3 regions of the Acidihalobacter prosperus genome follow, and region 3 is predicted to be linked to each of the others. Evidence: predicted binding sites of a transcription regulator. Region 3 holds the regulator's gene; each other region holds the start of a gene.

Region 1 (10,410 bases), on a different contig from region 3:
GCGACAGCCGCATCGACGCCGCGGCCTCGTCCTCGGTCGCGGGATACGGCGTGCATTCATCGAACACCATGACGATATCCGAGCCCAGCGCGCGCTGCACGGCCATCGAACGCTCCGGGGTGAGCATCACCTTGTCCCCGTTCACCGGCGAACGAAAGCTGACGCCCTCCTCGCTCAGCTTGCGCAGTTTGGCCAGGCTGAACACCTGAAAACCGCCGGAGTCGGTCAGGATCGGCCGTTCCCAGTGCATGAAACCGTGCAGGTCGCCGTGGCGCGCGATGATCTCGGTGCCGGGCCGCAGCATCAAATGAAAGGTATTGCCGAGCACGATCTCGGCGCCCAGGCTTTCCAGTTCCTCGGGCGTCATGCCCTTGACCGTGCCGTAGGTGCCTACGGGCATGAAGGCCGGGGTCTCCACCGTGCCGCGCTCGAAGGTCAGGCGTCCGCGTCGAGCGGCACCGTCCCGGGTCAGAAGATCGAATTTCATGATGCCCTGGTCAGGAACATGGCGTCCCCGTAGCTGAAGAAACGGTAGGATTCGGCCACCGCGTGGCGGTAAGCCGCCATCACCGGTTTGTAGCCCGCGAAGGCGCAGACCAGCATCAGCAGCGTCGATTCCGGCAGATGGAAATTGGTCAGCAGTGCGTCCACGACCTTGAACTCGTAGCCGGGCGTGATGAAGAGCCGCGTGTCGCCGGCGAAGGGCTTGAGCTCGCCGGATGCCGCTGCGCTTTCCAGGCTGCGCACGCAGGTCGTGCCCACCGCCACCACACGGCCGCCGCGTGCCCGGCAGGCCGCCACTGCAGCGCAGACGACCTCGTCAACCTCGGCGTATTCGGCATGCATATGGTGCTGGCTCGGGTCTGCCACGCGCACCGGCTGGAACGTGCCGGCGCCGACATGCAGGGTCACCCGCGCCGTCTCCACGCCGCGTGCGCGTATTCGCGCCAATAACGCCTCGTCGAAATGTAGACCCGCCGTGGGCGCGGCCACCGCGCCGGCACGGTTGGCGAAGATCGTCTGATAGCGCTCCCGGTCCTCATCCGTATCGCCGCGCTGGATGTACGGCGGCAACGGCACGTGTCCGTGGCGTTCGAGCTGGGCGAGCACACCCTCGTCGCCCGTGAATTCGAGCACGAAGAGTTCACCTTCGCGGCCCAATACCTCGACCGAGACACCGCCCTCCAGTTCCAGGAGACTACCGGCCGGCGGGCTCTTGCTGGCGCGGATGTGCGCCAGCGCGCGGTGATCGCCGGTGAGGCGCTCGATCAGCACCTCGACCCGCCCTCCCGTGGCCTTGCGCCCATAAAGACGTGCCGGAATCACCCGCGTGTCGTTGAAAACCAGCAGGTCGCCTGGCGACAGCAGATCGGGCAGATCGACGATTCGGCGATCCATCGGCCCGTCCGCATGCACGGCGTCGAGCACCAGCATGCGGCTGGCGCTACGCGGCTCAAGCGGCGCCTGCGCGATCAGGCGTTCCGGCAAGTCATAGTGGAAGTCACGGGTCTGCATGGCGCGCGATGGTATCACGCCTCGTCACGCCGATTTGCCTGTCCATGCAATTCGGGTACACTGCCCGGCTCGTGCCGGGATGGCGGAACTGGTAGACGCGCCAGACTCAAAATCTGGTTCCCGCAAGGGAGTGCGAGTTCGATTCTCGCTCCCGGCACCACAGACTAAAAGTCAATGACTTACGCAACCCGCTGTTCTGGCGGACTTCGGCACCCTACTGGCGGTGATCACCAGTCCTCTAGATACGGTCCAGCCGTTGCCGGTAACACTGTTCGTACTCTACTGGTGACAGCTATTCATTAGAACCGTGACGACGTCGGGTCTTATTAGGACATCTCGATGTAATCGAAGATGTTGGCTCGGGCATCGTTGCGGATGTAATAGATGTTCCGCTTGATCCGTTCGCGTTTGAGTCACTGGAAGAAACTCTCGGTGACGGTCTTGTCGTGACTGTGGTTGGGCGTAATGTTGTGCACGCTGCCGGCCTTGTGTCGTGGCCTGCGGTACCCCACCTGCACCCGTATCCCAGCACCCCGCATCAGGCGATGCACGCGGTTGGGACCGCACGACTCGCCCGTCTCGCGCAGATCGCTGTGGATATTGCGATACCCGTAGGCAGCTCCCGATTCCAGCCAGAACTGCTTGATCGGTCCGCACAGGCGTTCGTCTTCGCGACTGCGTGCGGACCGCGGTGCACGCTGCCAGGCGTAGAACCCGCTGGGGTGGACTTCAAGGCAAGCACAAAGCTGTCCGGCCATCGCTGGGAATGCTCGGCAATGAAGGCGTACCTCACCCGGACTGCTTGGCGAAGTACGCCGCGGCTTTTTTAGGATGTCGCGCTCCTTGGTGACCCGCTTGAGCTCTTTCTCCAGGCGACGGATCTCGGCTTGATCGTCGGCCTTGGCCTGATGCTCTGGAGCTTGCGGGCCGTACTTCCTCAGCCAGGCATACAGGCTGTGGGTCGTCACGCAGAACCGCCGACCACCTCGGCCACGCTGTGGCTGCGATCCGTGACCTGACGGACCGCTTCAAGTTTGAACTCTTCGGGATAACGCTTGCTGCTCATGAGCATCTCTCTGATAGCCATTGTCGATGGCTGAAAGGCGTCTAGCAAACCCGTGGCGATTCAGTACGTTCGAAATCAGGGCGACAGATGGCATCGAGACTATCAGCCTGCATGGGATGTCATTCCGGGATCACACATCCAGATGGCGGGTCGTACCGCGTTTAGACGACAACCACGGTCACTTGTAGCAAAACACACAAGATCCGACCCGATGGGACTATCGCGACAGTTTTGACACCCGGCCCAATCGCCAGCGTGTACGCATTAAGCCATGGCGGCGAGCCTGCGCGTGTGCATCCACACTATGGCTCGATTCCTGCTTTTCATCCAAATGGAATCCACGACCAGGAAGCGAGCCGATGTCAGACACCCTATTCAACGAATTTTCCGAAGGTATCCGCAACGGCGAGATCGTCCCCTATCTCGGCCCAGGCGTGCTGCGCGGCGTGACTGATCAGATCAGCGGCGAGCCGGTACCGGCAACCAGCGACGAGTTGATCATGGCCCTCAATCGCGGCCAGCCCATGGCGCCGCGACTAATGTACGAGTTTCCGCGTGCGGCCATGCACGTCGAACTCAAGCGCGGGCGCAGTGCGGTCAATCGTTTCCTCACCGAGACCTACGGCGAGCGGCAGTGGACGCGTTCGCCGCTGCACCGAATGTTGGCCGATCTGCAGGCGCCTTACGTGATCGATATCAACCGCGACACGCAGCTGCAGGACCGCTACGCGGACCGTGCCCACCTGCTGATCCTGGGCACGGCGCGAATCGGCGGTACCGATTACCGCTACAAGCTGTATCACTACGGCGGTCATGCCTACAGCGAAATTGCGGCGGAAACCGCCGACCCGACGCTGCCCGTATTGTTCAAACCGATGGGATCTCCACTGCCTGAACCCAGCTACATCGCCTCCGATGCCGACTATGTCGACTACATCACCGAGTTGATGGGTGGGTTTGCGATACCGGGCTTTCTGAAAGCCCGCCGACGCGGCCTGCGCTATCTGCTTGTCGGCATGCGGCTGACGCGCGACACCGAGCGCATGGTGCTCAGCGATCTGATGCATGGACATGACGAAGGCACGGCCGGGTGGGCACTGATTCCGGAGCCGACGACCAAGGAAGTGCGATTCTGCACACGCCAGGATATCGAGATCATCGAAGCCGATGCCGACGACCTGCTCGCCGCACTTGCGGCCCACACCGCAAGCGAAGCCTGAAGCAGGCCACGATGCTGCTGCCCCGGCCCTCAAGCGGAGACCGGGGCAGCCGAACTTATGGCTGATGCAGGCGCCTCACCGCACGAGCTGCGCGGCAGAGGTTCAATCCTCGGCGCCGAAGCAGCGCGCGTAATCCACGCAGACCTCGCAAGACGGCGAGCGGCAGACGTATACGCCCTCGGCCTGGCAGAGCTGCCTGTAGAGAAAACGCTTCCACTTCATGTCGCGGTCGTTCCGCTGCGCGAGCGCGGGGAAATTTCCGTTCATCAATCGGCTTAAGTCCTCGCGCGACCAAAGCCCAAGATCCTGCCACAGGTGGTCGCCGCCCATGCAGGCGGCGGCCACGATGATCGCCAGCCAGCCTTCGCTGGCGCAGCGTCCCGCGCGGCCGGCTAGCAACAGGGCCACCAAGTCGTCGCGTTCGACGACGCGGGCCTCATCCGCCAACTCGTCCGCACCAAGGGGCACAGGCGTCGTCAGCGGCACGGCCGACGGGAAATGTGTGCTCAGCATCGCTTGCCATTCACTTGGTTCCAGCCCAAGATTCGGCGGCAATGCGCTACCGCCAGACTCTCGGGAGCTGAGTATTTTCGCCAGCAGTGCGTCATTGGCCTGCCCGCTGGCATGCGACATCCAATAGGCGTAACGGGATTCGCGCGTCGGCCCCGGACGGCGCGTCTCTCGACCCGCCTCGCCGCCGGTCGCCCTCATGCCGGCTGCGCGGTCGATGCCGCGTCTTGTGCACGATGACGCCAGGCCCGCCAGGCAGTGGCTGCGGCCGCGGTCTTCCTTGCATCACCCAGACGGCGTGTGTCCACGCCACAATGCGCAAGCTGCACGCCAAGAGCCGCATGCGGCTCGCGCACCAGCACGAGATCGCAGTCGACCAGGCGGACGGCCAGCGCAGCGGGCGGGCAGCCGTCCAATGGGATGATGATGCGCCCGATCAGCTCCGGTTCGTGCCGGCCACAGTCGTAGAGCGCGAAGCTCGCGCCTTCATCCACCGCAACGACCGCGCAGCCGTCGATACGATCGCTCGGCGCCGCATCGCATAAACGCCAAGCGGGTTCTCCCGAATTCGCATGCATGACTACCCCCTTTCGCGCTTCAGCAACGTTGTTGACGTTTTCCCGCCGTGAGCAACGCGCCGTGACGCGCCCAGACCCGCGGCGGGATCCGCTCGAAGCCAAGCCGGACCCGGGCCGTAGCCACCCGGCGGCTGGAGGCGCGATGCGCCAGCCAGCCACGGGCGGCGCTCCGCCACCACTCGCGCCAGACCCGGTTTCCCGGGGCGGGCGCCGCTTCCAACTGCAATCTCGATTCGAAGTCCATGCGCTTTCTCCCGGCGCGCCTCAGCGCGCCCTGATTTCGGCCTGGGCAGCAGCCACCATCGCCGGCGGGATGCCGGTGAGCGAACCGGGCGGGTTCATCGCCTCGCCGGCGGCATTCGTGATCGCCCCTTCGATGGGACAGATGCTCGCGCACTGCGGGACGTCGTAGCTGCCCTCGCACTCGGTGCACTTGCGATCGTTGATCACGAAATGCTTGGGTGCCTGCAGGATCGCGTCGCTGGGGCATACCGGTTGGCAGGCCCAGCAGTTGACGCAGGATGAAACGATCCTCAATGACATCGTCCGTTCCTCCTCTTCAGGCCACGACCAGGCATTCGTCGGCGGCAGTCATCAGCGCACCGGCCTCCCACATCTCGCGGTAAACCGCGGCGACGGCGTCCTCGATCCGCTCCATCGCATGCTCGCCGTTGGGCTTGATCCCGGCTGCTTCGAGCATGTCCCAGGGCTCGTAACCGATCTTCGAGCAGAGCACGGCCTCGCAGCCCGACAGCGTGGCGATGGTCCGCGACAGCACACTCTCGCCGTCGCCGCAGGTGTCGCCACCCTCGCAGTAGTTGTCGGTCTTGCGATGGCTGATGAAGCGCACGCCGGCCGGCGAGGCCTCGTAGATCAGGAACTCGTGCGCGTGGCCGAAGTGCTGATTGATCACGCCGCCGCCCTGGCTGGCGATCGCCATCAGCACCGGACGCGCATCGGGGTCGATGTCCGCCGGCGCCGCCGGCTTGGCCTGGGCATGCTGGTTGAGCTCGGCCTCGATCGAACGATGCACCTCGGCACGTCGTACCATGGCGGCTTCGTAGTCGATCTCCATGGCTTCGATCTTGTCCAGGGTGAACTCCTCGCCGCGATCCTCGCCGAGCAGGCCGACCGCGTCGGCGCGGCACTGACGGCAGTGGCGCATCATGTTCATGTCGCCGGCACAGGCGTCCTGCAGGTTCTGCAGTTCCTCGGGCTCCGGACCGCGCTGCCCCATCAGACCGAAGAAGGTGCCGTGCTCGGCCTCGCTGATCAGCGGCATGACGTTATGCAGGAAGGCGCCCTTGGACTTGACGATGCGGCTGACCTCCTTGAGGTGCTCGTCGTTCACGCCCGGGATCATCACCGAGTTGACCTTCACCAGGATGCCGCGCTCGGTGAGCATCTGCAGACCCTTCTGCTGCTGCTCGATCAGGATCGCCGCAGCCTCGCGGCCCTTGATGCGCTTGTTTTCCCAGAAGATCCAGGGATAAATCTTGGCGCCCACGTCTGGGTCCACGGCATTGATCGTGATGGTCACGTGGTCGATGTTGTGCTTGGCCAGCTCATCCACGCTCTCGGGCAACGCCAGGCCGTTGGTGGAAACGCACAGCTTGATGTCCGGGGCCTGTTCGCTGAGCATGCGGAAGGTCGCGAAGGTGCGCTCGGGGTTGGCCAGCGGATCGCCGGGGCCGGCGATGCCGAGCACCGTCATCTGCGGAATGTTGGCGGCCACCGCCAGGGTCTTCTTGACCGCCTGGTCCGGGGTCAGCAGTTCGGACACCACGCCCGGGCGCGACTCGTTGCTGCAGTCGTACTTGCGGTTGCAGTAGTGGCACTGGATGTTGCACGCCGGCGCCACGGCCACGTGCATGCGCGCGAAGTAGTGATGCGCCTGCTCGGAATAACAGGGGTGGTTGTAGACCTTGTCGCGGATTTCGTCGGGCAGGTGCGCGAGCTGGTCGTCGGTGCTGCCGCACCCGCTGGAGGAGCAGCCCGACTGCTGGGGCTGTGCACCGGCCGAATCAAGCACTGTCAGTTCCATCCGTATGACCTCGCGATTGGGTGGGTTCGTAATCTTCACGTGGCAATCTCCGTGCCCATCGGGATAAAAATTACAACAGTTTGTTTTTATTGATTTTTTATTGAGACCCACGGCACCCGAACAAAATCCGAGATGTCGATAACCGGACATCGACTGTGGCATGTGCGATATGCGACGCCGGCATCGGGATGCACGTGCGACCGCCGGGTGGACGCCGCGCGGCGTCCACCCGGAAAAGGGACGATGGGGCATTCAGATCTGGCGGACGCGGATCTTGAGGGTCTGGATGCGGTAGGCGATCTGCCGCGGTGTCATGCCGAGCAGCCGAGCGGCCTTGGCCTGCACCCAGCCGGCCTGCTCCAGCGCGGCGACCACGCGCTCACGCTCGCTGAGATCGGGATCGTTGAGACTGGCGGGCTGCGTCACCTGCGGCTCGTCCGCCGCGGCGCGCGGCGGCAGGCCTGAAGGCGTGACGACATCGCTGTCGATGTTGCCGTCCTCGCTCATCACGGCGGCGCGTTCGAGGCAGTTTTCCAGCTCGCGCACGTTGCCCGGCCAGTCGTGACTGGCGAGGGCACGCATCGCGCCGGCCGTCAGCGACAGCGCCCGCCCCTGCCGGTCTGCGATCTTGTCGAGCAGGAACTGCGCCAGCTCCGGCAGGTCGCCGACGCGCTCGCGCAGCGGCGGCAGATAAATGGGCATGACGTTTAGCCGATAGTAGAGATCCTCGCGGAATTCGCCCCTGACCACGGCGTCCTCGAGGTTGCGGTTGGTGGCCGCGATCACGCGCACGTCCACGCGCAGCGTGCGCGTGCCGCCCAGGCGCTCGAATTCGCCCTCCTGCAGCACGCGCAGCAGCTTGGCCTGGAAGGCCGGGGTGATTTCGCCGATCTCGTCCAGGAAGATGGTGCCGCCGGCGGCCTGCTCGAAGCGCCCGCGCCGGCTGGCCACCGCCCCGGTGAAGGCGCCCTTCTCGTGACCGAACAGCTCGGATTCGAGCAGATTGTCTGGCAGGGCCGCGCAGTTGAGCTTGATGAACGGCGCGCTCGCGCGCGGCGAGTTGTAGTGCACGGCGTTGGCGACAAGCTCCTTGCCGGTGCCGGACTCGCCGCGCACCAGCACGGTGGTGTTCCACTTGGAAACCTGGCGCACCTGCTCGAATACGCGGCGCATCGCCGGCGCATGGCCGACCAGGGTGTCGAAACCGTATTCGCCGCGCAGCTGGCGGCGCAGCGAATCGCGCTCCTCCTGCAGGGCGCGACGGCCGCGTTCGACCTCCAGCGAACGCGCCACGCTGCTACCGACGAGATCGGCGATCATGGCCAGAAACTGACGCTGCGACGACAGCGCCCGCGCGGACGATGGCTGTGCCGCGAGCACGCCCGACACGTTGCCGCCGATGTCGATCGGCACCGCCAGGAACGGTCGTTCGCGATCGTACACGCCCATGCGGTCGAGAAACCGCGGCTCGTCGCCGAGACGCGCGACCTCGACGGGCTCGCGGTGCGCCAGCACCCAGCCGATCACGCCCTCGCCGCTGCGGTAGCGCACCGCTTCGCGGTCGGCGCATTCCGCGTGCAGGGCATACACGGACAGCGCCGTGCCGTCCGGCTCGCGCAGCGCCACCATGCCATGCCGCAGATCGGCCTGTTCGTGGAGAATGCCGAGCAGGGATTTGAGCGTCGGCTGCAGGGACTCGGCCCGGCTGAGCACGAGCCCCACCTGATAAAGCGTGCGCAGCTGGCTCTGCAGCAGCAGCTCGGTCGCATCCGTCATGGCGGCAACCGAGCTCATGCCTCTCCCGCGGCCCGTCGCTGGGTCCGTGTCGACAACGGAAACACGACATGGAAGCTCGCGCCAGGGCTATGTTCGGCGTCGAGCCAGATCAGGGCATCGTGCGCGTTGATGACGTTCTGCACGATCGCGAGTCCCATCCCCGCGCGGCCCTGTTCGGCACGGGTGGTATAGAAAGGTTCGAAGATCTTGAGCTGATACTCGCGGGCGATGCCCTGCCCGCTGTCCTCGATCGCGATTTCGATCTCGCCGTTGCCCAGCTGGCTGCGCACCGTCAGCATGCGTGCGCTGGCAGGCACCTCGTCGAGCGCATCCAGCGCGTTCTCGATCAGCTGCCGAAACAGATCCTGCAAGGCCACGGGATCGCCCCAGTAAGGCGGCAGCGTGCGCTCCGGACGCCAGTCCACCATCACGCCTGCCGCCAGCATGCGCGGCGTGGCGATGGCCAGCACGTCACGCAGCATTTCGTTGAGATTGACCATCGAACGCCGCGGGCGGCGCGCGGGCGGCAGCGCGCCTGAAAGCCGCAGCTTGGCGGCCTCGCCGGCCTCACGCGCCAGCGACAGGGCCTCCAGGATGCCCGCGTCGCCCGGCTGCTCACGGCATTCGATCAACGCCTGCACGGCGCCGATCCGCCCGACCAGGCTGTCGAGCTGAAACACGGCGCCGTCCACGGTTTCGCGCACGCCTTCGGTCAACTCGTGTTCCGTGAGTTGGGCGCGCAGAGCGCTGATGCGCAACTCCTCGCGACGCCGTCGCTGCACGCTGACGTCGCTGAGCGCGAGCAGCAGGTAACCCTTGGCTTCGGGCTCGAAGAAGGCATCCGGACGGCTTTCGACACCGTCGACACGCGTGGTCGAACAGCTCAGCCAACGGGCCGGACGCTCGCCGGCGCCGCCGACGCCGACCTCGCGGTCCTTGAATTGCGCCAGTCCGCCCGCCTGCTCCCAGGCAGCGAGACTCAACCCCAACGCACCGAATGCGTGTTCCGCCGGATCGCAGCCCAGCTCGCCGCGCAGGCGCAGGTAGGCGGCATTTTCGCGAATGCGCGCCCCGTCCGGCCCGATCAACACGATCGCCACCGGCGCCAGGGTGAATACCGACTCGACCAGCGCCATATGGTCGCGCAGCTCGCGTTCCAGGCGATGGACCTCGGTGATGTCGCGGTGCATGCCGATGAAGTGCGTCGCCTGCCCCTCGGCGTCGGCCACCGGCGCGATGGTGACCTCGGCAAGATAGGGCTCGCCGTCGCGTCCGCGGTTGAGCAACGTCCCGGTCCAGGGACGCCGCTCGGTGAGATGTCGCCAGAGGTCTTCGTACAACGCGCGCGGCGTGACCTTGTGCGAGAGCACCGACTCGTTGCGGCCGATGATCTCGGCGCGCGGGTAGCCTGTGACCCGGGTAAACGCCGCGTTGGCGTAAAGAATATTTGCGCGGCTGTCCGTGATCGAGATGGCGACCGGCGCCTGCTCGACCGCCGCCATGAACAGACTCGGCAACAGGGAGGTCACCGCCCGATCGGGCGACGTGGCCGTGTCCAGCGCCGGCGCGTCGCCGCCCGCGCGTGCTTCGTCTATCCGTGACGCCTGTCGTCCACCGCTATCCTTGATCATGCCATCTCCTCTCGGCTCGGACGGGACGCGCTCAGCCGAACTTGAACAAAATCCCATACCCTCCGCGCGG
Region 2 (10,410 bases), 210 kb from region 3:
AGCAGCGCGACGGCGCGACGCCAGTCGCGCGGGACATACGTCTCCCGCGCACGACCTTCCAGCAGTACCGTGCCCGTGGCCGGGTCCAGATCGCAGATCGCGCGCAGCAGCAGCGACTTGCCGCTACCGGACGACCCGGTCAGCACCACGCACTCACCGGGCGCCAACGTCAGCGCGCAAGGCCCGATCACCGGCGTGCGCAGGCCGTCCACGCTCAAGCGTGCGGCTGGCGCGCCATCGATGTCGTTTGCGGCGGAGATATTCATGGGGCGGGGATTATGCGGGGATCGCGCCGGCGATACGAGCGCGGCGGCACAAAAGGAACGGGCGCCGAAGCGCCCGTTCCGTCTTGCACGATCGGATCGACCGTTACTCGTAGACCTGCTCGCCGTGCGAAGAGACGTCGAGGCCCTGGACCTCGTCTTCCTCCGACACACGGATGCCCATGATCACATCCAGCACCTTGATGATGATGAAGGTCATGATCGCGTCGTAGACAATGGTGAACATCACGCCCTTGAGCTGGATCAGGAACTGCGCCGCGATGCTGCCGTGCGCCGCCTCGTTCAGGCCCGCGCCGCCGAAGATCGCGGCCGAGAAGATGCCCGTCAGCAGCGCGCCCACGATACCGCCGATGGCGTGCACGCCGAAGGCGTCCAGCGAATCGTCGTAGCCGAGCATGTTCTTCAGGTAGACCGCCGCCCAGAAGCAGAGCACGCCGGCGGCGATGCCGATCACGAAAGCACCGGTCGGGCCCACGAAACCGGAAGCCGGGGTGATCGCGACCAGTCCGGCCACCGCGCCCGAACTCATACCCAGCAGGGTGGGTTTGCCGCGCGCGGCCCATTCGGCGAACATCCACGCCAGCGCGGCGATGCCGGTGGCGATCTGGGTCACGGCCATGGCCATGCCGGCGGTGCCATCGGCGGCCAGCTCGGAACCCGCGTTGAAGCCGAACCAGCCGACCCACAGCAACGCGGCACCGGCCATCGTGAACACCACGTTCACCGGCGGCATCGGCTCCTTGCCGTAGCCCTTGCGCTTGCCGAGCACCAGCGCCGCGACCAGACCAGCCACGCCGGCGTTGATGTGCACCACGGTACCGCCGGCGAAGTCCTGTACGCCGTCGCTACCCAGGAAGCCGCCGCCCCAAACCATGTGCGCGATCGGGGAGTAGACCAGCAGCGACCACAGGCCCATGAACCACAGCATCGCGGAGAATTTCATGCGCTCGACGACCGAACCGATGATCAGCGCCGGCGTGATGATGGCGAAGGTCATCTGGAAGGTCATGAACACGGTCTCGGGAATCGAGCCGCTCATGCTGTTGTAGCCCATGCCATGCAGGAACAGGGCGCTGAGATTGCCGACGAACATGCCGTCGCCCTTGAAGGCCAGCGAGTAGCCGGCGATCGCCCATACCGCCGTGATCAGGCAGGTAACGGCAAAGGTCTTGGCCGCCACCGAGATCAGATTCTTCTTGCGTACCATGCCGCCGTAGAACAGCGCCACGCCAGGAATGGTCATCAGCAGGACGAGCGCGGTGGATGTAAGCATCCACGCCGTGTTGCCCGAATCGATCTTCGGCGGCGCATCAGCGGCCATTGCCAGCCCTGGCATCAGCCACATCCCCACCAGGCCGAGCAGCCCTCCGATCGCTCCCAATGTATGCTTTGGTTTCATTGACAGTTTCCTCATCTTGGTTCGTCGTCGTTTTTTAAAGGGCCTCGGTGCCGGTCTCGCCGGTGCGAATGCGGATGGCCTGTTCGAGCGGGCACAGGAAGATCTTGCCGTCGCCGATCTTGCCGGTGCTGGCCGCCTTGCTGATAGCCTCGATGGCCTGATCCACCAGTGCGTCGTCGAGCGCGACCTCGATCTTCACCTTGGGCAGAAAATCCACCACGTATTCGGCGCCGCGATAGAGTTCGGTGTGACCCTTCTGACGCCCGAAGCCCTTGACCTCGGCCACGGTGATGCCCTTGACGCCGATTTCGGAGAGCGCCTCCCGTACCTCATCGAGCTTGAAGGGTTTGATAATTGCGATGAGCAGCTTCATACCTGTTTGCCTCCCGTTTCCATAGCAATCACTCCTATTGGCTTGGCACCCTGCGACGCAGGCTTGGTGCACAGGCATGCAGGGGGCGTGCCATCCCCTGACAAAAGTCGAACACCACTGTTTTTAAAATAAAAAAAACCTTGTCGAGCCGAGTCGTCACCTCTTGACGCACCATTATGGTGCGTCTTTGCTACGTCGTTAGCCGTATGGCCACCCGCTTGTCCAGGCACAAGCACAATGGACCCGCATAAAAAAATTCCGGGCGCCAAGCGCCCGGAAGCTCGTCGCGGACAAAGTGGGTTACGCGGGCAATCAGAAGGTGTAGGTACCGCCAATCGCGAACTGGCTGGCCGCCTTCGTGCCCGGGGACGTGACCGGGTTCGCGGCCGCATCCAGCACGTCGCTGTCGAGCCCGCTTTCCACCGCCTTCTTGTCCGCGTATTGATACTCGGCATAGAAGGCCACGTCGCTGATCGGGGCATAGGCCAGGCTGAGCGTGGTGATCGTGCCTCTCGCCCGCGGCAGCGCGCCGTTGCTCGCCTGCGTGGTCGTGGAAATGTTGCCCATTACCGTCCACTTCGGTGTGAACCCGTAGCTTGCGGTCGCCAGATAGGTATAGATCTCATGCGTATTCTGGGCCGCGGTCATCAGCATCGACGTCGGCTTGTAGCCGAAGCCGCCCAAGCTGACGCTCAACGCCCCTGCGCTGTAGGTGCCACGCAAACCGACCTTGTTTTTGAGCAGCACGCCGGCGTATTCATTGATGGGTGTCAGCCAGACCGACTGCGAAGGCGAGGCACTATAGGCCGTGGCGCCATTACCGTACTTCGAGAAGGACTCGAAACCGGCGCCCAGCGTGTAGTCGCCAAACGTATAGGTACCGGAAAACGAATAATTGTTGGTCGACTTGCTGGCACTCGTGGCGCCCTTGCCGATGTTGAAGCCTTCGACGGACAGCGTCAGGCCACCCATCATGGGCGAGACATAGGACACTGCCTTATCCTGCTCGAAGGCGTTCACCGTGGTGGGATACATCCACCAGAACGGGGTGAAGGGCAGCACCACATCGTTGAAGTAAGTGGATTCGAGCCGGCCGGCCTTCAGCGTGCCCCAGGGGCCGGTGGCGCCCAGATACGCCCAGTAGGTCGAAGGCGTGCCGATCGCCGTGGTCGGATCGACGAACAGATCGTAGTTGTAGATGAACTTGGTACCCCCGGCCTCGCCCAGGTCGCCCTTCACGCCGACCTGACTGATATTGTTCTGAATGCCGTAGGTGGCCTTCTCACCATTGACCGTTGCCGTGTTGTACGTGCCGACAACACCCACCATCCCGTAAATCGTCGCACTCGGCGTCGCGTTCGCACGGGTAGCCACCCCCACCATGGCCGCTCCCATTCCCAGGGCAATCATCAACGTCGTTGGCTGAAACCGTTTCTTCAGGCGCATACTTTTCACTCCAGATGGCTGACAGGGATGTTGCGAAAAAGAAACATTGTGAGCTGTCTCTTACATACGCCCCAGCGCATCTGCAGTTAGCGTGCCAGCACGACCATGCCGGTGACAGCTACGTGACAGGAGGGCTTCCGCCAGCCCCACCGATTCCCCGTCACCCAGTTCGCACCACCAGAGATCATGAATTAATCACTAGCACCATTTTGGTGCGAGTATTGATTATTTTTACCTATTAATTATCTCTAATCACATTATGTGATTGATTAATTCAATAACCCCAGTCGAGTCACCTCGTCGATCGCAGCTGCGCCACCCTATCCATGTATGCGATCCCCACACATCATAGGTGTTGCTTATCAGCAACACTCGCTCAATGATTCCACCTTGTATCCGCCGGGTAAGGGCTCCGCATCATGTCGCGGTACCGATCCAGGTCCAGCGGCACGTCTCCCGCCTTGATCATCTCGAACATGCGCAGCACGATTTCATAGGCGAGTTGCTGGGCATAGAGCGAACTCCGATGAAAGTACGTGTCGAACTTCGTCGGCACCTGCAATGCGTTGTCGGACATGACGTTCAATTCGACGAAAGGCACCTTGTTGATAAGCGAGGCCAGCGCGGTGCCGTAACCGCCTGACTCGTCCGCCTCATGAAAGATTCGGTCACTCTCCCGGATCGCCTTGGGATTGCGCAACCACATGGCTGAAGACCCTTGAGTACCATAATCCATGATGTAGGCCATGCTTGGCTTGTCGTTCTGATTCATCCAAGCCGGTGTCTCGGGCTTCATGGACATCGCGGCGCGATAGGCTAGGTCAGACAGCGGCACACTGGGATACAGATACATCATCGCACCGCTGCCGGCGGCGTTCGATTCGGTGTCGTGGAATTCACCGGGGATAATCCTGCCTGAACGCGTGGTGATGTAATTGCCGAAATCGACGACCCTCCGGGCGATCAGCACGTCGCCGATGCGCAACCGCTTGAGGTGCGAGCCGGAGGTTCCCGCATAAATCATTGCGCGCAAGGAAAAGGCATCCATCATTTTCTGCGCCACCAGCGCGCGCGTCGCATCCCCATCCACCGGCTGCACGCAGGCGACCACCGGAATACCGCTGAGTGTGCCCGTATGAAACGTGAAGCCACCGATCACCTGTGTCCGCGCATCTTCCAGATGAGACAGCAGCACCGAATAATTCTTTGGCGCCAGCGGCATCAGGATGCCGTAGTACGTCACCTTGGACGCGGCACTCGCGCTGCCGAAAAGGATCATCAGCAGCGAACCTGTCGCCAGGCATCGCAGTCCGTCACGAAGCCATGAATTTGCTCGCATTACATGCCCTCCTTGAAATACAAGTACTCGCGGCCGCCGACTGAACAGCCAGGACACCTGCCTTACCGGCACCGAACCACCGGCCGACTGGAGCGCCACATTGATCGGTATCTCGTGCCAATGACGTGCTCGAAAACTGGTGAAGCCATGGCTCGCTTCGCTTTAAATTGCATCGCGCTCGCCCCTGTGGCGCATGCTCGCGCATGCGCCACAGGGGTATGAGCAGCGCTGCGCGCGCGTGGAATCACGCCTCAGAACGAGGCCGTCAGCGTAACGCCCGCAAAGCGCGGCGGGCCGACCTGCACCAGCTCGTAGTTGCTGGAACCACCAGCCGTACCTTGGATGTAGGCGTAGGAGTAGTACTTCTTGTCCAGGAGGTTTTCGATGTAAGCGGCCACCTTGATCTTCTTCACCACGCCACTGCGCAGCTTCCAGGTGTAGGTGCCCTTGAGGTCCACCGTCTCATAGGCAGGCAGCTGCGTGGTACTGGTCGCACCGGTGTTGTACGCAATGTACTGAGCACCGACGAAATGCCCGCTGATTTCGCCGAACCAGGCGCCTTCGGCGTAATCCAGGCCCAGGTTGGCGGTGTACGTCGGCACATCCGGACGCGGCATGCCCGCACTTACCGTGCCGTTCGCACCGGTAAAGTTATTGGTGTACTTGGCATCTGTATAGCCATAGTTACCCATCAGCGTAAGGTGGTGGAACAAAGGCTTCTCTGCAGCGATGGTGAAACCCTTGTAGTCGGCACGTCCGGCGTTGTACTCCGTGGTGATGCCGGTGGTGTTGTCGTAGTACTCGCTGAAGATATCCTCGAACTTGCGGTCGAACACCGAGAGCGAGGCCTTGCCGTAGGCGCCGCTGTAGCGAACGCCGGCGTCGATGCTGTTTACGTACTCGGGCTTGACCACCACCGGATACGGAACCGGGGTATAGCCGATGACGCTGTAGAACGCGCTCTCGTCCGGAGCCTTGTAGGTGCGGCCGTAGTTGGCGTAAAGCTCCACCGTCTTGACCGGGCTGACCGTAACCCCCAGCGAGGGTTCGACGAATCCGTAGGTTTTGCTCGCCGAGCCGCTATAGGCGTAGTAGTACCCCTGGATGTCGGTCACGCTCGGCTGGGTGTGGACATACTTCACGCCGGGGTAGATGTGCACCTTGCCCTTGAGCAGCGAGATGTTGTCCTGAATATAGCCTTCGGCGTAATCGAGGCCGTCGTGCTCCAGCCAGGCATTGTTGTAGCCGCCGATGATCGGTACCGGATCGGCACCGTACCACGCCGTGGTCGTCAGGTTCTTCGCGGAGAACATCATGCCGCCGATGGTGACCGTGTTCGAAGGCAGCAGGAAGGTCAGATGACCCTTGCCGCCGACGTTGTAGTAATGGTCGACGTAACGCTGGTACTGCGTGCCCGCGGCCGGCGAACCAAACAATGCCGTCGCCTCGGCAGCATTGTAGGTATTGAAGTTGGAACCGTACCCGCTGAGCGCAAAGGCGCTCTGCGTGTGCATCGGTAGGGCATAACCCATATAGCTGTTGTTGATGTTTGGGTCGACGTGCTCGGTGCGGTCGTTGCTGCTGTCGTTGTAGAAGAATTTGAAGCCGCCGGCCATGTACGGATTCAGATACGATTCCAGCGAGATGATCATGTGCGTGGCATGGGTCTGGTTACGATTCCAAAACGCGTCGCGAGGGTATTGGAAATCGCGCCCGTAGGCCTCCACGAGCGCGATCGGCACGGTCACTGGCGTCTGCGCCTTCTCGTCGTTATGAGTCAGAATGAACGCCAGCTTGGAAAGCCCCTGATTGAACGGCTGGGTCACGTTGAGGTAGTAGGCATTCAGCTTGGCGAAAACGTTCTTCTGGAAGCTGTCGGTCTTGGTATGGGTGTAGCTGGCGATCGCCTTTAGACCATCGAGTGCCGCGATCGCGCCGGTATCGCCGGTGACGCCATAGCTGCTCGAGTAGCCGGTGGTCGCGTAATTACCCGTACCGACCATCAGATCGACACCGGCCTTGTCGGATGGCTGCTTGGGCACGAAATTGACCGTCCCCCCTAGGGAATCCAGCGAATTTTCGCGTGGCGTGTTGGCGCCACTGTAGACCTCCACGCTGCCGATCTGGCCCATGGTCAAAGGCGTCAGCGCATGATCGGACCCCGCACCGTATACGCCTCCGCGCACGGTATTGATGATCGGCACGCCATCGAACGTGGTACCGATTTCGCTGCTACCGAAACCGTTCAAGGAAAAAGCAGAATTCGTCGAAACAAGATTTGCCGGCCCTGAACTCACCACGTTGAAACCTGGCACATTCCTGAGCAGCGTCAACATATTGGTGGTTGGACTGGTATGCTCGACCTTGGTCTTGCTGACAGTGGCCACCGCCTTTTCTGGCGGCACGGTCTTGACCACCTTTTTAACCTGGACGGGGGTCGACATGTCTGGATCGGTGGGTCCGGCGTCGGCATGCGAAAGCATTGGCGTGAATAGACAGATACCTGCAGCCCCCGCGCCTAGCGCCCTCGCTATCGAGTGCCTCAAATCGAGTGTATTGGTTTTATCGTTCATCCCACGCTTCATCTCTCTCACCCCATGGTTTCGACGGAAATCCGTTACCCGGCGTGCGTGCGTAGCCAATCCATCGATGCCAGGACACGCCAAGCGTCGATGCCGCATCGCCTCAATTTTTTGCATCCATCTTTGCATGCATCATGCCATTCATTAGGCATATCGATTACTGTTTAAATATCAATGAATTGCGCAATTAAACGTCTCTATAAAAAAACCGGCATCCAATCCTTCGCGCATTAAATGTGCGCACTCCAGCACCAAAACCGATCATGGAGAGCGATTCGCCATGGCCCGCGGATGCGGCTAAACTTGGCGGGAGCCGAATGACGCAAGAGGTCCACCGCCATGTTCGAAAAACCAGCCTTCGATGACTTCGCCTCGAAACTGGGCAAGGCCATACCCGAATCCGTGCGCGCCGCGCAGGAGGATGTCGGCAAGACCGTACGCGCCGGCATGCAGGGCGCCATGCAACGGCTCGATCTGGTTAGCCGGGAGGAATTTGAGGTGCAGACTGCGGTCCTCGCCCGGACCCGCGAGAAACTGGAGCAAATGGAAATGCGGGTGCGCATGCTGGAGGAACAGCTAGGCATCGCCAAATCGACATCGTCGGCTGACGCATCGCCGAACGAATCCGGGAACTAGAATCCTGCCCCCCGTTCCTTGTACCTGAGCCCGCGCGATGTCGCTCGCCCGGGTCTACACGCGTGCCCAGCTGGGCATTGACGCTCCTGAAGTCTGCGTCGAGGTTCACCTCGCCAATGGACTGCCCGCATTGTCCATCGTCGGACTGCCGGAAGCCGCCGTACGCGAGAGCAAGGACCGGGTGCGCGCAGCCATTCTGAACAGCCATTTCGAATTCCCGGCGCGACGCATCACCGTCAATCTGGCGCCGGCGGACCTGCCCAAGGAAGGTGGCCGCTTCGACCTCCCGATCGCGCTCGGTATCCTGGCCGCATCGGGGCAAATTCCGGCCGAGGCACTCGACGACATCGAGTTCATCGGCGAACTCGCGCTCAGCGGCGAATTGCGTACCGTGCGCGGGGCGCTTCCGGCAGCCCTGGCTGCCCGGTCGGCGGAACGATCATTGCTCGTTCCCGCAGCCTGCATGGCCGAAGCGAGCCTGGTCGAGTCGTTACCGCTGTATGCCACAGACCACCTGCTGCAGGTTTGCGCCCACCTATCCGGACAGACACGCCTGAAGCAACAGGAAACGAGTCCGCAGGCGATACCGCAGAATTGGGACGTGGATCTATCGGATATCAGGGGGCAACACCAAGCCAGGCGGGCACTGGAGGTGGCCGCCGCCGGCGGCCACAATCTGCTGATGATCGGCCCACCTGGCACGGGCAAAACCATGCTGGCTACCCGCCTGCCCACCATCCTGCCGGCGATGACGCCCGAAGAAGCACTGGAAGCCGCCATCGTCGCCTCGATCAGCGAACAGGGCTTCGAACCCTTGCACTGGGGCCGTCGTCCGGTACGCAGTCCACATCATACGGCCTCGGGCGTGGCGCTCGCCGGGGGCGGTTCGCAACCGCGGCCAGGCGAAATATCGCTCGCACACCACGGCATCCTGTTTCTTGACGAATTGACCGAATTCGATCGGCGCGATCTCGACGTATTGCGCGAACCGATGGAAACCGGGCACATCACCATCTCGCGGGCCGCACGGCAGGCCCAGTTTCCCGCACGGTTCCAGCTGATCGCGGCCATGAACCCCTGCCCACAGGGACGGTCCTGCGACCTCGGCCCCGGCTGCGAATGCAGCCCGGAGCGCCAACGCCGCTATCGCGCGCGGTTGTCCGCACCACTGCTCGATCGCATCGATCTGCAGGTGGAAGTACCCCAACTCCCGCGCGAGGCTCTCCGCCAGGAAGCACCTCGCGGCGAATCCAGCCGCGTGGTCCGAGCCCGCGTGATTACGGCCAGGCAGCGTCAGATCCAGCGTCAGGGCTGCTCGAATGCCCAGCTCGATACGCGCGGCATCGAGCGGTACTGTACGCTCGCACCGAGTGAGCGAGATCTACTGGAACAGGCGATGACCCGTTTTCGCCTCTCCGCGCGCGCCTACCACCGGATTCTCAAGGTCGCACGCACGGCGGCCGACCTTGAGGGAACCGGCAACATCGCCGGTCATCATCTGGCTGAAGCGCTGGGCTACCGCGCGATGGATCGATGGGACGGCCAGCGGATCTGACGGCGCCAGCTGATTACGATGCGGGCATGCCTGCCGCCGACTTTGCCGCTGCAGGCATGCCGATCGTCGACCACCCCTTGGGCGACTTGAAGCCGGACTCGTCCACCATGTAGGCAATGGCCCGTTTGAGATCGTCGTTGCTCAGCCGCGGATCGCCGCCGCGGGCAGGCATGTTCTTGAAGCCTTCCTCGGCATGCTTGAGCAGTACCGCATACCCCTGGGCGACACGTGCGGCCCACAGCTCATGGCTGCCGATCTTGGGTGCCCCGAGCACACCGCTGCCGTGGCATTGGGCACAGACGGCGCCGACGATCTGCTTGCCGGAGAGGATGGGGCGAGGCTTGGTCACGTCCTCGGATCGCACCGCGCCCACGGGTTTTATACGCGCATCCGCGGCGGCGGCCGCCTCGACCGTCACGGCGGATGCGACAGGCTCGCCTACCGCTGCGATATGCGCCAGCAAGCGACTGATGAGAAAAACGCCGACCAGTAACAGCAGCCCCATGGACACGACCATGAGTATGCGCGAAGTACCGTCCATTCGCGGTGTGTGATCTGCCATACCCCCCCCTGATGGCGACGTCATGGCATCGCCGTTGGTGTTTGTTTATCGTGTTTCGCTAGACATCTTTAGCACAAGCCGACCGCGCGCGGCGATGCCGAGTATCCGATACGCTGCCAGCGGGCGCGGCGACACAAGGTTCAGTGCTGGAGTATCTGGCTCAGGAACAGGCGCGTGCGCTCGTTACGAGGGTTATTGAAAAACTCGGTGGGCTCGTTTTCCTCGACGATCTGT
Region 3 (10,410 bases):
CAAGCGACGCAGGCGCTCGGCCCGATCGGGCGTTGCGAGCAGCGCATCGGCCGGTTGGCTAAGGGCGCCGCAGTCGGAATTGCGAATGACGTGGCGGATTTCGGCAAGCCGGTTGATCGGGACGCTGAATTCGCGCAGCCCCAGGCCGAGCAGCAGACGGGTGTAACGGGCGTCGCCCGCCATCTCGCCGCACATCGCGACCGGAATGCCGGCGCGTGCGCCGCCTTCCAGGGTCAATCGGATCAGTTGCAATACCGCCGGATGCAGCGGGTCGTAGAGATGGTTGACCATCTCGTCGGTACGGTCGATGGCGAGGGTGTACTGGATGAGGTCGTTGGTGCCGATGGACAGAAAATCCAGGCGTCGAGCGAAGGCCTCGGCGGTCAGCGCTGCGGCGGGTACCTCGATCATGGCGCCGATCGGCAGATCCGGGTCGAACGGGCGACCTGCCCGACGCAGTGCCTCGCGCTGCTCGGCGATCAGGGCGAGGCATTGATCGAGTTCGGAGAGATCGGTCAGCATCGGCAGCATCAGCCGGACGGGGCCTTGCGCCGAAGCGCGCAGTATGGCGCGGATCTGCGCGGCGAAGGGGGCCGGTTCGCGCAGGCTCAGGCGTACCGCGCGCAGGCCGAGCGCCGGATTGGGCGAGATTTGCCCGTCGCGCATGTCGCCGTCGAAGAGTTTGTCGCCGCCGAGATCGTAGGTGCGGATCGTCAGCGCCGAGCCCCGCAGGGCACGCAGCGCCTTGCGGTAGGCTCGCAGCTGTTCTTCCTCGCCCGGCGGGCTGGCCTTCGGGTTGATGAAAAGGAATTCGGTACGGTAGAGGCCGACCGCGGTGGGGCCGAGCCGGCGCAGCGCGGCAAGGTCGGCATCCAGCTCGATATTGGCCTGCAGAGAAATGACGTGTCTGTCGAGGGTGATGCCGGGCAATAGGACCGATTTGGCCAGCGTCGCGCGACGTACCCGGTCGCGGCGCAGGCGTTCGCGGAAATGGCGTTGCAGGGAAGGGGCTGCACCCGCGAGCACGAGGCCCGCGTCACCGTCGATGATCAGCGTTTCGCCGCTGCCGATCAGGCGCAGTGCGGCATGGGTACCGACGACGGCGGGTATCTCCAGGCTGCGCAGGAGGATCGCGGTATGCGACAGCGGTCCGCCGAACTCGGTGATCACGCCGGCTACGCGGGCATCGTGCAGGCTGGCGATGTCGGCGGGCGACAGGTCGCCGGCGACCACGACATCGCCCCGGCTGGCGGGCGCGGAAGTCGCTTCATGGCCGGCGAGCAACCGTTGTATCCGTCCGATGACGTGCGCGACGTCGTCGCGGCGGGTGCGCAGGTAAGCGTCCTCCATGGCATCGAAGGTGGCGACCAGTTCGTCGTACTGGAGCTTGAGCGCCCATTCGGCATTGCAGTGCAACGCGCGCATGTGCTGGATGGGCGCCTGGGCCAGGAGCCCATCCTCCAGCATCAGCAGATGCGTGTCGATGAAGGTGCCGACATCGGCAGGCGCATTTTCGGGGATGCGGTCGCGCACGCCCTTGAGTTCGGCCTTGGCGCGCTGTAGCGCACGGCGGAAACGACGAATCTCGGCAGGCAGATCCGCGGTGGCAAGGCGCCGTTCGACGATTTCCGGCGACTCCTGTTCATAGCGGTATGCGCGGCCGATGGCGATGCCGCGGGAGACACCGATGCCGTTGAGCAGCAGGCTCATGCAGTGATGCTTCCTTCGTGCTGGCGGGCGGAGTCGGGATCCGCGCCGGGTGGCGGCGTCGCGTGTGCGATGCCCCTTCTGTTTATAGCATTCGGGCCCTTGTCGCCGGTCTCAGCTTTCTTCCCCGAAACGGTCGGCGATCAGCGTACTCAGTTCGGCCAGCGCCTGTTCGGCGTCGGTACCGTCGGCGTGCAGTGTCAGCGTGCTGCCTTGGGCGGCGGCAAGCATCATGACCCCCATGATGCTCTTGCCGTTCACGCGGCGCCCGTTGCGCTCGAGTTCGATGTGGGCATCGAAGCGGCTGGCCAGCCCGACCAGGCGCGCCGCGGCGCGCGCGTGCAGCCCGAGCCGGTTGACGATGGTGACCTCAGTCTTTGCCATGCCTGCTGACCTCCTGGCAGTTGAGGACGCCGTCGTGCCCGCCGCTCAGCGCCTTGTCCATGAGCGCATCCAGATCGAGCGCGGGATAATTGAAGATGCGGATCAGCATGGGCAGGTTGACGCCGGCCAGAATGCGCACCTGATGCGCGTCATTGCAGAGTCGGCAGGCGATATTGCTGGGCGTGGAGCCGAACATGTCGGTCAGCACCAGGACGCCGTTGCCGGTATCGAGTCGGTCGCACAGTTCGCGGGCACGTTTGAGTATTTCATCCGGATCCGATACCGGCGAGACGGCCAGATTGGCCACGGACAGCGGTGTCTCGCGCAACATGCCGCGGGCCGTTTCCATCAGGTCGGCACCCAGTCGGTTGTGCGTGATGAGCAGGATTCCCACGGACATGAAACGATGAGCCTATGCAGGGTCGGGCGAATGGGGGCGGGCCATCAACCCAGCTCCCGGTGACGGATGGTGATTTCGGTACCGCGTTCGTCGCGGAAGGCGTCTCCGAGCCGCTGCACGAGGTAGACCGAGCGGTGTTGCCCGCCCGTGCAGCCGATCGACACGGTCAGATAACTGCGGTTTTCCGCCTCGAAGCGCGGAATCCAGGTCTGCAGGAACTGGCGGATATCATGGTACATATCCTCGACCATCGGGTGCGAGGCCAGATAGTGCTGCACCGATGGGTCGAGTCCGGTCTGGTTGCGCAGCCGCGGTTCCCAGTGCGGATTGGGCAGGCAGCGGACGTCGAAAATGAAATCGGAGTCACCCGGCACGCCGTGCTTGAAGCCGAACGACTGGAATTGCAGCGACAGTGAGCCGACGTGGCTGCGTCCGATGCGTTCGCGAATCTGGGCGCTGAGTTGATGGACGTTGCTGCGGGTGGTGTCGATGGTCAGATCGGCATGTTCGGCGATCACCGCGAGCAGCGAACGTTCCAGGTGTATCGCCTCGATCAGCGGCAGGCCCTTGCGCGACAGCGGGTGTTTGCGGCGGGTTTCGCTGAAGCGCTTGAGCAGCGTGTCGATCTCGGCCTGCAGATAGATGATTTCGAGTTGCACGCCGCGCGTGCGGATGTCCTCGAGAATGTCCTTGAAGCGGCGTAGCTCCTCGATGCCGCTGCGGGCATCGATGCCGACGGCGGCTTCGTCGTAAAGCTTGACCTTGGGGCTGAGCAGGTTTTCGACGAAGGCAGGCAGCAGGCCGAGGTGCAGGTTGTCGATGCAATACAATCCCTCGTCTTCTAGGGCGTGCAGGGCGACGGTCTTGCCGGAGCCCGAAAGGCCGCTGATGATGATCAGTCTCACGGTTGGTTCCCGAGGCGTTCCTGCTGGCGCTGGATCAGGTCGTCGGCCGCATCATAACCGGATTGCAGCAACAGATGTTTGCGCACCGCGGCTTCGACCAGCACCGCCAGGTTGCGGCTGGGGGCGACGGGAATCTCGATCACGGGGATCTCGACACCGAGCAGGCGCCGGGTCCGGGTAATGCCGTACAGCCGGTGCTCGTCTGCATGATGGCCGCCGTGATGGTGGCGCAGGTCGATGATCAGCCTCAGGTACTTGTTGAGCTTGATCGCATTGTCGCCGTACATCGCGCGCACGTTGAGAATGCCGAGGCCGCGTACCTCGAGCATGTCCTGCAGCACCATCGGGCAACGCCCCTGCAGGGTGTCGGGGGTAATGCGGGCAAATTCGGGGGCGTCGTCCGCGACCAGTCGGTGGCCGCGGGTGATCAGTTCCAGCGCCAGCTCGCTCTTGCCCACGTTGCTGTCGCCGGTCAGCAACAGACCCGTGCCGAGTACCTCCATGAACACGCCGTGTGCGGTGGCGGTTTCGGCGAGGGTCTCGCTCAGGTAGTAGCGCAGGGTGCTGATGAGTTCCTGGGTGGCCAGTGGCGAGGCGAACAGCGGGATGCCGGCGTGCTCGGCCAGCCCGATCATGCGCTCGTCCGGGAATTCCCCGCCGCCGATCACGATCAGAATGCTTTCGCCGTTGAACATCTGCCGCAAGGCCTGTTCGCGGGCGTCGTCGTCGAGCTGGCGCAGATAGGCGCACTCGCGACTGCCAAGCACCTGGACGCAATGCGGGTGCACCAGATTCAGATGTCCGACGAGGGTGGCGCCGCCCCAGTGCGTGTCGGCGGCGGACAGCTGGTGTACGCCTCCGTCGCGTCCCGACAGCCAGGAGAGCTGCAGGCGCTTGCCGAGCGCTTGGTAGAGGGCAGCCGCTGAAAGATTGGCTTCCATGGCGTCGCCTAGGCGGCGTGCCGGGCTTCCCAGTCGCTGAGCAGTCCCAGAGTGGCTTCGCTGCCATCGGCAGTGCGCAGCTGTTGCACGGCGACCGGGTCGCTGAACAGCTGCGCCAGCCTGGAAAGCGTCTCCAGGTGTTCGCTGGCGCTATCCTCCGGCACCAGCAACGCGAACAGCAGGTCGACGGGTTGCTGGTCGGGGGCATCGAAATCGATGCCCCCGCTGAGTTTGATGAAGGCGGCCTGCGTCTCCTTGAGCCCGGTCATGCGGCCGTGGGGGATCGCCACCCCATGGCCCAAGCCGGTGCTGCCGAGGCGTTCGCGCGCGAGCAAGGTATCGAAGACCTCGTGCGAGGAAACCTGCCCGCCTTGGGCCAGCAGCTCGCTCAGTGCTTCCAGCGCCCGTTTCTTGCTGTGGATGTCGGCACCGCTGAGGATGCGCTCGGTGGTGAGAAGTTCGCCTATCTGCATGGTTCAGGTGTCGCCCCGATGTTTTCAGGTGGCCGTGCGTTTGGTCGCTTCGGCCTTGTGGTGGTCCTTGGTTTTTTCCTTGTGCTTGATGACCTGCCGGTCGAGCTTGTCGACGAGTGCGTCGATGGCGGCGTACATGTCTTCGCTGACGGCGTCCGCGAAGAGCTGGTTGCCGCTGAGATTGAGGCTGGCTTCGGCTTTCTGGCGCAGTTTTTCTACGGAGAGGATCACGTGGACGTCAATCATGTTGTCGAAATGCCGCTCGAGGCGCTGGAATTTTTCGCTCACATAGCTGCGCAGGGCGTCGGTCAGCTCGATATGGTGCCCGGACAGATTGATTTGCATACGATACTCCTCGTTGAGGGCCATGTCTTATGTGCCCATGTGGGGGGCGGGGCCGTCATGGCTGGCGCCATCCCGCGGCCGCTTTCGCGGCCAGGGGCGGCATCCCCCGCCGCCTGATGTCGACGCTCGCACCCGACCGTGCTCCCTGGTCCGGCCGGCCCGCGGCAGGTGTTTCGCGGTGCGCAAGGTCGAGGATACGTGTGAAGTCGCCATAATCTGAGTCTAGTTGAGGCGCTTGCGATCGCTGGAGGACGGGATGTTCATGCCCTCGCGGTACTTGGCCACGGTGCGGCGCGCCACCTGGATGCCCTTTTCGCCGAGCAGGTCGGCGATCTTGCTGTCCGACAGGGGCTTGTCACCGGGTTCGCCCTCGATCAGCTTGCGGATCATCGCGCGTATGGCGACGGCCGAGCACTCGCCGCCGTCGGCCGTGCCGACATGGCTGGAGAAGAAGTACTTGAATTCGAAGATGCCGCGGGGGGTATACATGTATTTCTGGGTGGTGACGCGGGAGATGGTCGATTCGTGCATCTCGACCTGTTCGGCGATGTCGCGCAGCACCAGCGGTTTCATGGCCTCCTCGCCGTATTCCAGAAAGCCTCGCTGTTGCTCGACGATGGCGGTGGCGACGCGCAACAGGGTTTCGTTGCGGCTTTGCAGGCTCTTGATGAACCAGCGGGCCTCCTGCAGCTGATTCTTCATGTAGGTGTTGTCCACGCTGCTGTCCGCGCGCCGGACCATCGAGGCGTAGGTCGAATTCACGCGCAGGCGCGGCGCCACCTCCGAGTTGAGCTCCACGCGCCAGCGCTGCCCCTGTTTGCGCACGGTCACGTCGGGGACGATGTACTCGGGGCGGCTGTTGCTGATCTGCGCGCCAGGGCGGGGGTTGAGCGACTGGATCAGTGCGATGGTTTCCTGCAGCTCGGTCTCGTCCAGATCCAGGTGACGCATCAGTGCCTTGAAATCGTGGTTGCCGAGCAGGTCGATGTGCGATTGCACAAGATGCCGCGCCGATGCCAGCCGGGGGGTGTCCCTCGGCATCTCCGAGAGCTGTATGTCAAGGCACTCGGACAGGTTGCGCGCACCGCAGCCGGGCGGATCGAGCCGTTGTACGAGATGCAGTACGGCTTCGACGTCCTCGATCTCGAGTTCGGTCTGCAGTTGATCCGCGAGCGAGGCGCGGATGTTTTCCAGGTCTTCCTGAAGATAGCCGTCGTTGCCGATCGCGTCGATCAGGGTCATGGCGATCAGGCGGTCCTGCTCGTTCATGGTGGCGAGGTGGACCTGCCAGAGCAGATGGTCCGCAAGCGATTCGCCGTCTCCGCTCTGCGACTCATAGGGGTCGCGGTCGTCGCCTTCGGAGGGTGCGGAGCCGGCCGCGGAGGGCGGTTCGTAGATGTCGTCCCAGGCGCTGTCGACGGGCAGCTCGTCCGGAATCGTGTCCTGCGACGGACTGTCCTCGGCGCTGCTTTCGCGGGCTTCGCCGTTGATCGGTTCGCCGTCCGCGCCTTCGCCCCGGCCGCCGTCCTCGTCGATTTCGAGCATGGGGTTGGTCTCGAGCACTTCCTGGATGTGCGTCTGCAGCTCGAGCGTCGAGTACTGCAGCAGACGTATCGCCTGCTGCAGCTGGGGAGTCATCGCCAGGGATTGCCCCAGCCTGAGTTGAATGGATGGCTTGATCATCGCGCCTGATGTTTATCTTGAATCCGCGTTTAACGCAATGGTCATCATCGGTCTACGGGATGTTGTTAGAGTCGGAAGTCCTGCCCCAGATAGACCTCGCGGGCCTTCTGATTGTGCAGGATGTCTTCCGGCGCGCCTTCGGCGAGCACATGACCCTCGCTCAGGATATAGGCTCGCTGGCAGATGCCGAGGGTTTCACGCACATTGTGATCGGTAATCAAGACGCCAATGTCCCGGTCGCTCAGGTGTCGCACGATCCGCTGGATGTCGAGTACCGAAATGGGGTCGACGCCGGCGAAGGGTTCGTCGAGCAGGATGAAGGCCGGGTCGGCGGCCAGCGCGCGCGCAATCTCGACGCGTCGTCTCTCACCGCCCGAGAGGCTGAAGCCGCGACTGGCGCGGATATGCCCGATCTGCAATTCATCCAACAGACTTTCCAGGGTTTCATTCTGTGCCCTGGGGTCGAGATTGTCACGCAGTTCGAGTACGGCGCGGATGTTGGCTTCGACGCTGAGGCGGCGGAAAACCGAGGCTTCCTGCGGCAGATAGCCAACGCCCATGCGTGCGCGGGCGTGCATGGGGAAGCGGGTGATGTCCTGATCGTTGAGGTGTATCCGCCCCGAATCCGGCTGAATCAGACCGACGATGATGTAGAAGCAGGTGGTCTTGCCCGCGCCGTTGGGGCCGAGCAGGCCGACGATTTCGCCGCTGCCGACCTCGAGGGAAACGCCGCCGAGCACGTCGCGTCCGCGATAGCGCTTGGTCAGGCCACTGGCGCCGAGCACGCTCATGGCGCGGATTTTCCCGTCGTGCCCTGATCGGGCACCAGCGTGGCCTCGACGCGATGCCCAGGCGCACCGGCGGTGACGACGCCATTTTTCGTGTCGTAGACGATATGCGTGCTGCTGAAGGTGTTGCGCTCCTGGCTCAGTTCGGCCTGTCCCTGCAGTTGTATCTGCCGGCTGTCCGGCAGGTAGAGCATGTGCGCCGCGTGTCCCTTGACCGGTTTGCCCTTGGGGGTGACGTCGCTGAAGGTGGCCGGGTTGCCGTCCATGGTCAGGCGTTCGACCGGTCCCTTGGGCGGCGCCACCACGGTCAGTCGGTCGCCGTCGATGGTGAGGGTGTTCTGGGTGACGCGGACGTGCCCGGTGTAGATGCCGACACCGGTCTTCTGGTCGAAATGAAATCGGTCTGCGCTGATATGCACGGGCGCATCGCGTGCCACCGGCGGCGCGGCCACGGCAGCGGCCGGCAGCAGCGCGGCTAGAAACAGCAGGCGCCATGGCACGCGCCGTTCTACGCTCGGCCGGGGCTCAGGGCTGCGCGGTGGGGCGGGTGTAGACACTGTTCACGTCCTTTAGGAGGTCGAAGACCTGCTGCTTGAAATTCGCGTCCAGGCCGATGCCCCGCGTCACGTAGCCGGGGCCTTCGATGCGCGTGGGTTTCGGGCTGGTCGCGATCTGCCGACGCGTGTCGACCGTCACATCATTGGATATCACGCGAATCGTCCGACCCTGCGCGTCCTGACGCGTGATCACCACCCGTTCCGGCATGCGCACGACGGTGTCGCCGGGCAACAGTACCGCGCTGGGTGAGCGCAGCGTGACCGGCGCGCCGTGCTCAGGATATACCACGAGCACGGGATCGGTCAGCCGGGTCAGGCGGTCGGGCAGGGTGTGTGCGAGATGCGTCGCCCGTAGCCGGTAGCGTGGCTGCCCATCGCGGCGCATCTGGGTCAGGGTGATGTCGTCGGCGGAGTAGTCGGTGCCGCGGGCCAAGGGGGCAACCTTGAGCGGCGGCGGCAGCACGTGTCGAGCCAGCCACAGACCCAGTAGCAGGGTGACGGCCAGTGCGGCGCCTGTGAGCAGGCGCTGCGCGTTCATGCGAGATAGGTCGCGACCAGGCGTTCGTACTGCCCCTGGGCGCGCATCACCAGTTCGCAGGCTTCGCGTGCCGCACCCTGGCCGCCGGCGCGTGCCGTCACCCAGTGCGCGTGCGTGCGGACTTCGGCGGCCGCGTCGGCGACGGCGATGCCGAGCCCGGCGCGGCGTATCACCGGCAGGTCGACGAGGTCGTCGCCGACGAAGGCGGCGGCGGCAGGCGGTAGCCCGAGCGTCGTCAGCAGATCCTCGAAGGCCGGCAGTTTGTCGCGGCGGCCTTGGATCACGTGCTCGATGCCGAGATCGGCCGCGCGGCGGGCGACGACCTGCGAACGCCTTCCCGTAAGCAGTGCGAGGGTCACGCCGCTGGCCTGGAGCATGCGCATGCCGTGACCGTCGCGCGAATTGAAGGCTTTGTATTCCTGGCCGTCGTCGCCGAGAAACAGGCGACCGTCGGTGAGTACGCCGTCGACGTCGAAGATCATCACGCGTATGGCGCGCGCGCGCGCCAGCACCGGGCCTGCCGGCTGTTGTTCGATGTCGTTCGGGGCGGCGCCCGCGTGCTTGTCCCGGCTCATGTCACACCACGCCCGCACGCATCAGGTCATGCATGTTCAGCGCGCCGACCAGTCGGGACTGCTCGTCGACGACCGGCAGCGCCTGGATACGGTGGTCCTCCATCAGCTTGACCACCGCGGCTGCCAGCATGTCGGGGCGCGCAGTCTTGCAGTCGCGCGTCATCACGCGTTCGATCGGCGTGGCATGGATGTCGAGCGCGCTGTCGAGCGTGCGGCGCAGGTCGCCGTCGGTGTAGACCCCGACGACCTTGTTTTCGAATACCACCGCGGTCATGCCGAGTCCTTTGCGGGTAATTTCGAGCAGGGCGTCGCTGAGTATGGTGTCGGGCGTGACGGCGGGTACGTCGTCGCCGCGCCGCATCACGTCGGCCACGTGCAGCAACAGACGGCGGCCGAGGCGGCCACCCGGGTGCGAGCGGGCGAAGTCCTCGGCGGTGAAGCCGCGCGCCTCGAGCAGTGCGATCGCCAGTGCATCGCCCATGGCGAGCGTCGCCGTGGTGCTCGAAGTCGGCGCGAGCCCGAGCGGGCAGGCCTCGCGGGCGACGCTGATGTCGATATGTACCGTGGCCTCGCGCGCGAGACTGGATTCCGGGCGTCCGGTGAGCGCGATCAGCGGTACGCCGAGGCGGCGGATAAGCGGGAGGATGGTCAGGATTTCATCGGTTTCGCCAGAATTCGACAGCGCGAGTACCACGTCGCGTGGCGTGATCATGCCGAGATCGCCGTGACTGGCCTCGCCGGGGTGGACGAAAAAGGCCGGCGTGCCGGTGCTGGCCAGGGTTGCCGCGATCTTGCCGCCGATGTGCCCGGACTTGCCCATGCCGAGGACGACGATGCGTCCTTCGCAGGCATGCAAGTGATGGCAGGCGCGCACGAAGGTGTCGTCGATACGCTCCGCCAGCGCGGCGACTGCCTCGCTTTCGGTGCGGATCACGGCCAGGCCGAGGGTGATGAGCTGTTGGTCGTCAAGAGACATGGGTTTCAGGCGGTCCAGTATAGCCAGCATTCGTAGCCGATGAAGACCCCGAGCAGCACGCCGCCCTCGGCGCGGTTGATGCGTCTGGGCTGGCGGCCGAAGGCGAACAGGAAGAGGAGGGCGGTCAGGAACAGCATC

The links. Region 3 encodes sigma-54, which starts transcription at its own class of promoters, with help from an activator protein. Its sites were predicted from a motif close to TGGCANGNTNCNTGCTT; they were not measured.
Region 1: THPRO_RS01740 (SIR2 family protein) is a predicted target of sigma-54. The motif match lies at 2,887-2,903, and genes of this name have one in related genera.
Region 2: THPRO_RS08215 (P-II family nitrogen regulator) is a predicted target of sigma-54. The motif match lies at 2,133-2,149, and genes of this name have one in related genera.

The regions. Positions count from the first base shown of each region.
Region 1 covers NZ_JQSG02000001.1:349,829-360,238, reverse strand. The annotation lists gene tgt (tRNA guanosine(34) transglycosylase Tgt) at 1-487, opposite strand, end outside; gene queA (tRNA preQ1(34) S-adenosylmethionine ribosyltransferase-isomerase QueA) at 484-1,515, opposite strand; tRNA gene THPRO_RS01755 (tRNA-Leu) at 1,589-1,675, shown strand; partial or broken gene THPRO_RS16150 (IS3 family transposase) at 1,808-2,581, opposite strand; gene THPRO_RS01740 (SIR2 family protein) at 2,941-3,801, shown strand; gene THPRO_RS01735 (nitrogen fixation protein NifQ) at 3,904-4,512, opposite strand; gene THPRO_RS16550 (hypothetical protein) at 4,509-4,889, opposite strand; gene THPRO_RS16545 (hypothetical protein) at 4,909-5,133, opposite strand; gene THPRO_RS01725 (4Fe-4S dicluster domain-containing protein) at 5,154-5,432, opposite strand; gene nifB (nitrogenase cofactor biosynthesis protein NifB) at 5,449-6,933, opposite strand; gene nifA (nif-specific transcriptional activator NifA) at 7,186-8,727, opposite strand; gene nifL (nitrogen fixation negative regulator NifL) at 8,724-10,340, opposite strand; gene THPRO_RS01705 (ferredoxin family protein) at 10,372-10,410, opposite strand, start outside.
Region 2 covers NZ_JQSG02000003.1:312,601-323,010, forward strand. The annotation lists gene THPRO_RS08205 (ABC transporter ATP-binding protein) at 1-266, opposite strand, end outside; gene THPRO_RS08210 (ammonium transporter) at 370-1,683, opposite strand; gene THPRO_RS08215 (P-II family nitrogen regulator) at 1,718-2,056, opposite strand; gene THPRO_RS08220 (porin) at 2,369-3,502, opposite strand; gene THPRO_RS08225 (5'-methylthioadenosine/S-adenosylhomocysteine nucleosidase family protein) at 3,879-4,841, opposite strand; gene THPRO_RS08230 (TonB-dependent receptor) at 5,093-7,285, opposite strand; gene THPRO_RS08235 (accessory factor UbiK family protein) at 7,763-8,059, shown strand; gene THPRO_RS08240 (YifB family Mg chelatase-like AAA ATPase) at 8,097-9,614, shown strand; gene THPRO_RS08245 (c-type cytochrome) at 9,628-10,176, opposite strand; gene THPRO_RS08250 (amino acid ABC transporter ATP-binding protein) at 10,317-10,410, opposite strand, start outside.
Region 3 covers NZ_JQSG02000003.1:106,394-116,803, reverse strand. The annotation lists gene ptsP (phosphoenolpyruvate--protein phosphotransferase) at 1-1,710, opposite strand, end outside; gene THPRO_RS07290 (HPr family phosphocarrier protein) at 1,822-2,091, opposite strand; gene THPRO_RS07285 (PTS sugar transporter subunit IIA) at 2,078-2,491, opposite strand; gene rapZ (RNase adapter RapZ) at 2,536-3,396, opposite strand; gene hprK (HPr(Ser) kinase/phosphatase) at 3,393-4,337, opposite strand; gene ptsN (PTS IIA-like nitrogen regulatory protein PtsN) at 4,346-4,810, opposite strand; gene hpf (ribosome hibernation-promoting factor, HPF/YfiA family) at 4,835-5,155, opposite strand; gene THPRO_RS07260 (RNA polymerase factor sigma-54) at 5,378-6,838, opposite strand; gene lptB (LPS export ABC transporter ATP-binding protein) at 6,904-7,629, opposite strand; gene lptA (lipopolysaccharide transport periplasmic protein LptA) at 7,626-8,126, opposite strand; gene lptC (LPS export ABC transporter periplasmic protein LptC) at 8,152-8,721, opposite strand; gene THPRO_RS07240 (KdsC family phosphatase) at 8,718-9,203, opposite strand; gene THPRO_RS07235 (KpsF/GutQ family sugar-phosphate isomerase) at 9,298-10,272, opposite strand; gene THPRO_RS07230 (calcium/sodium antiporter) at 10,278-10,410, opposite strand, start outside.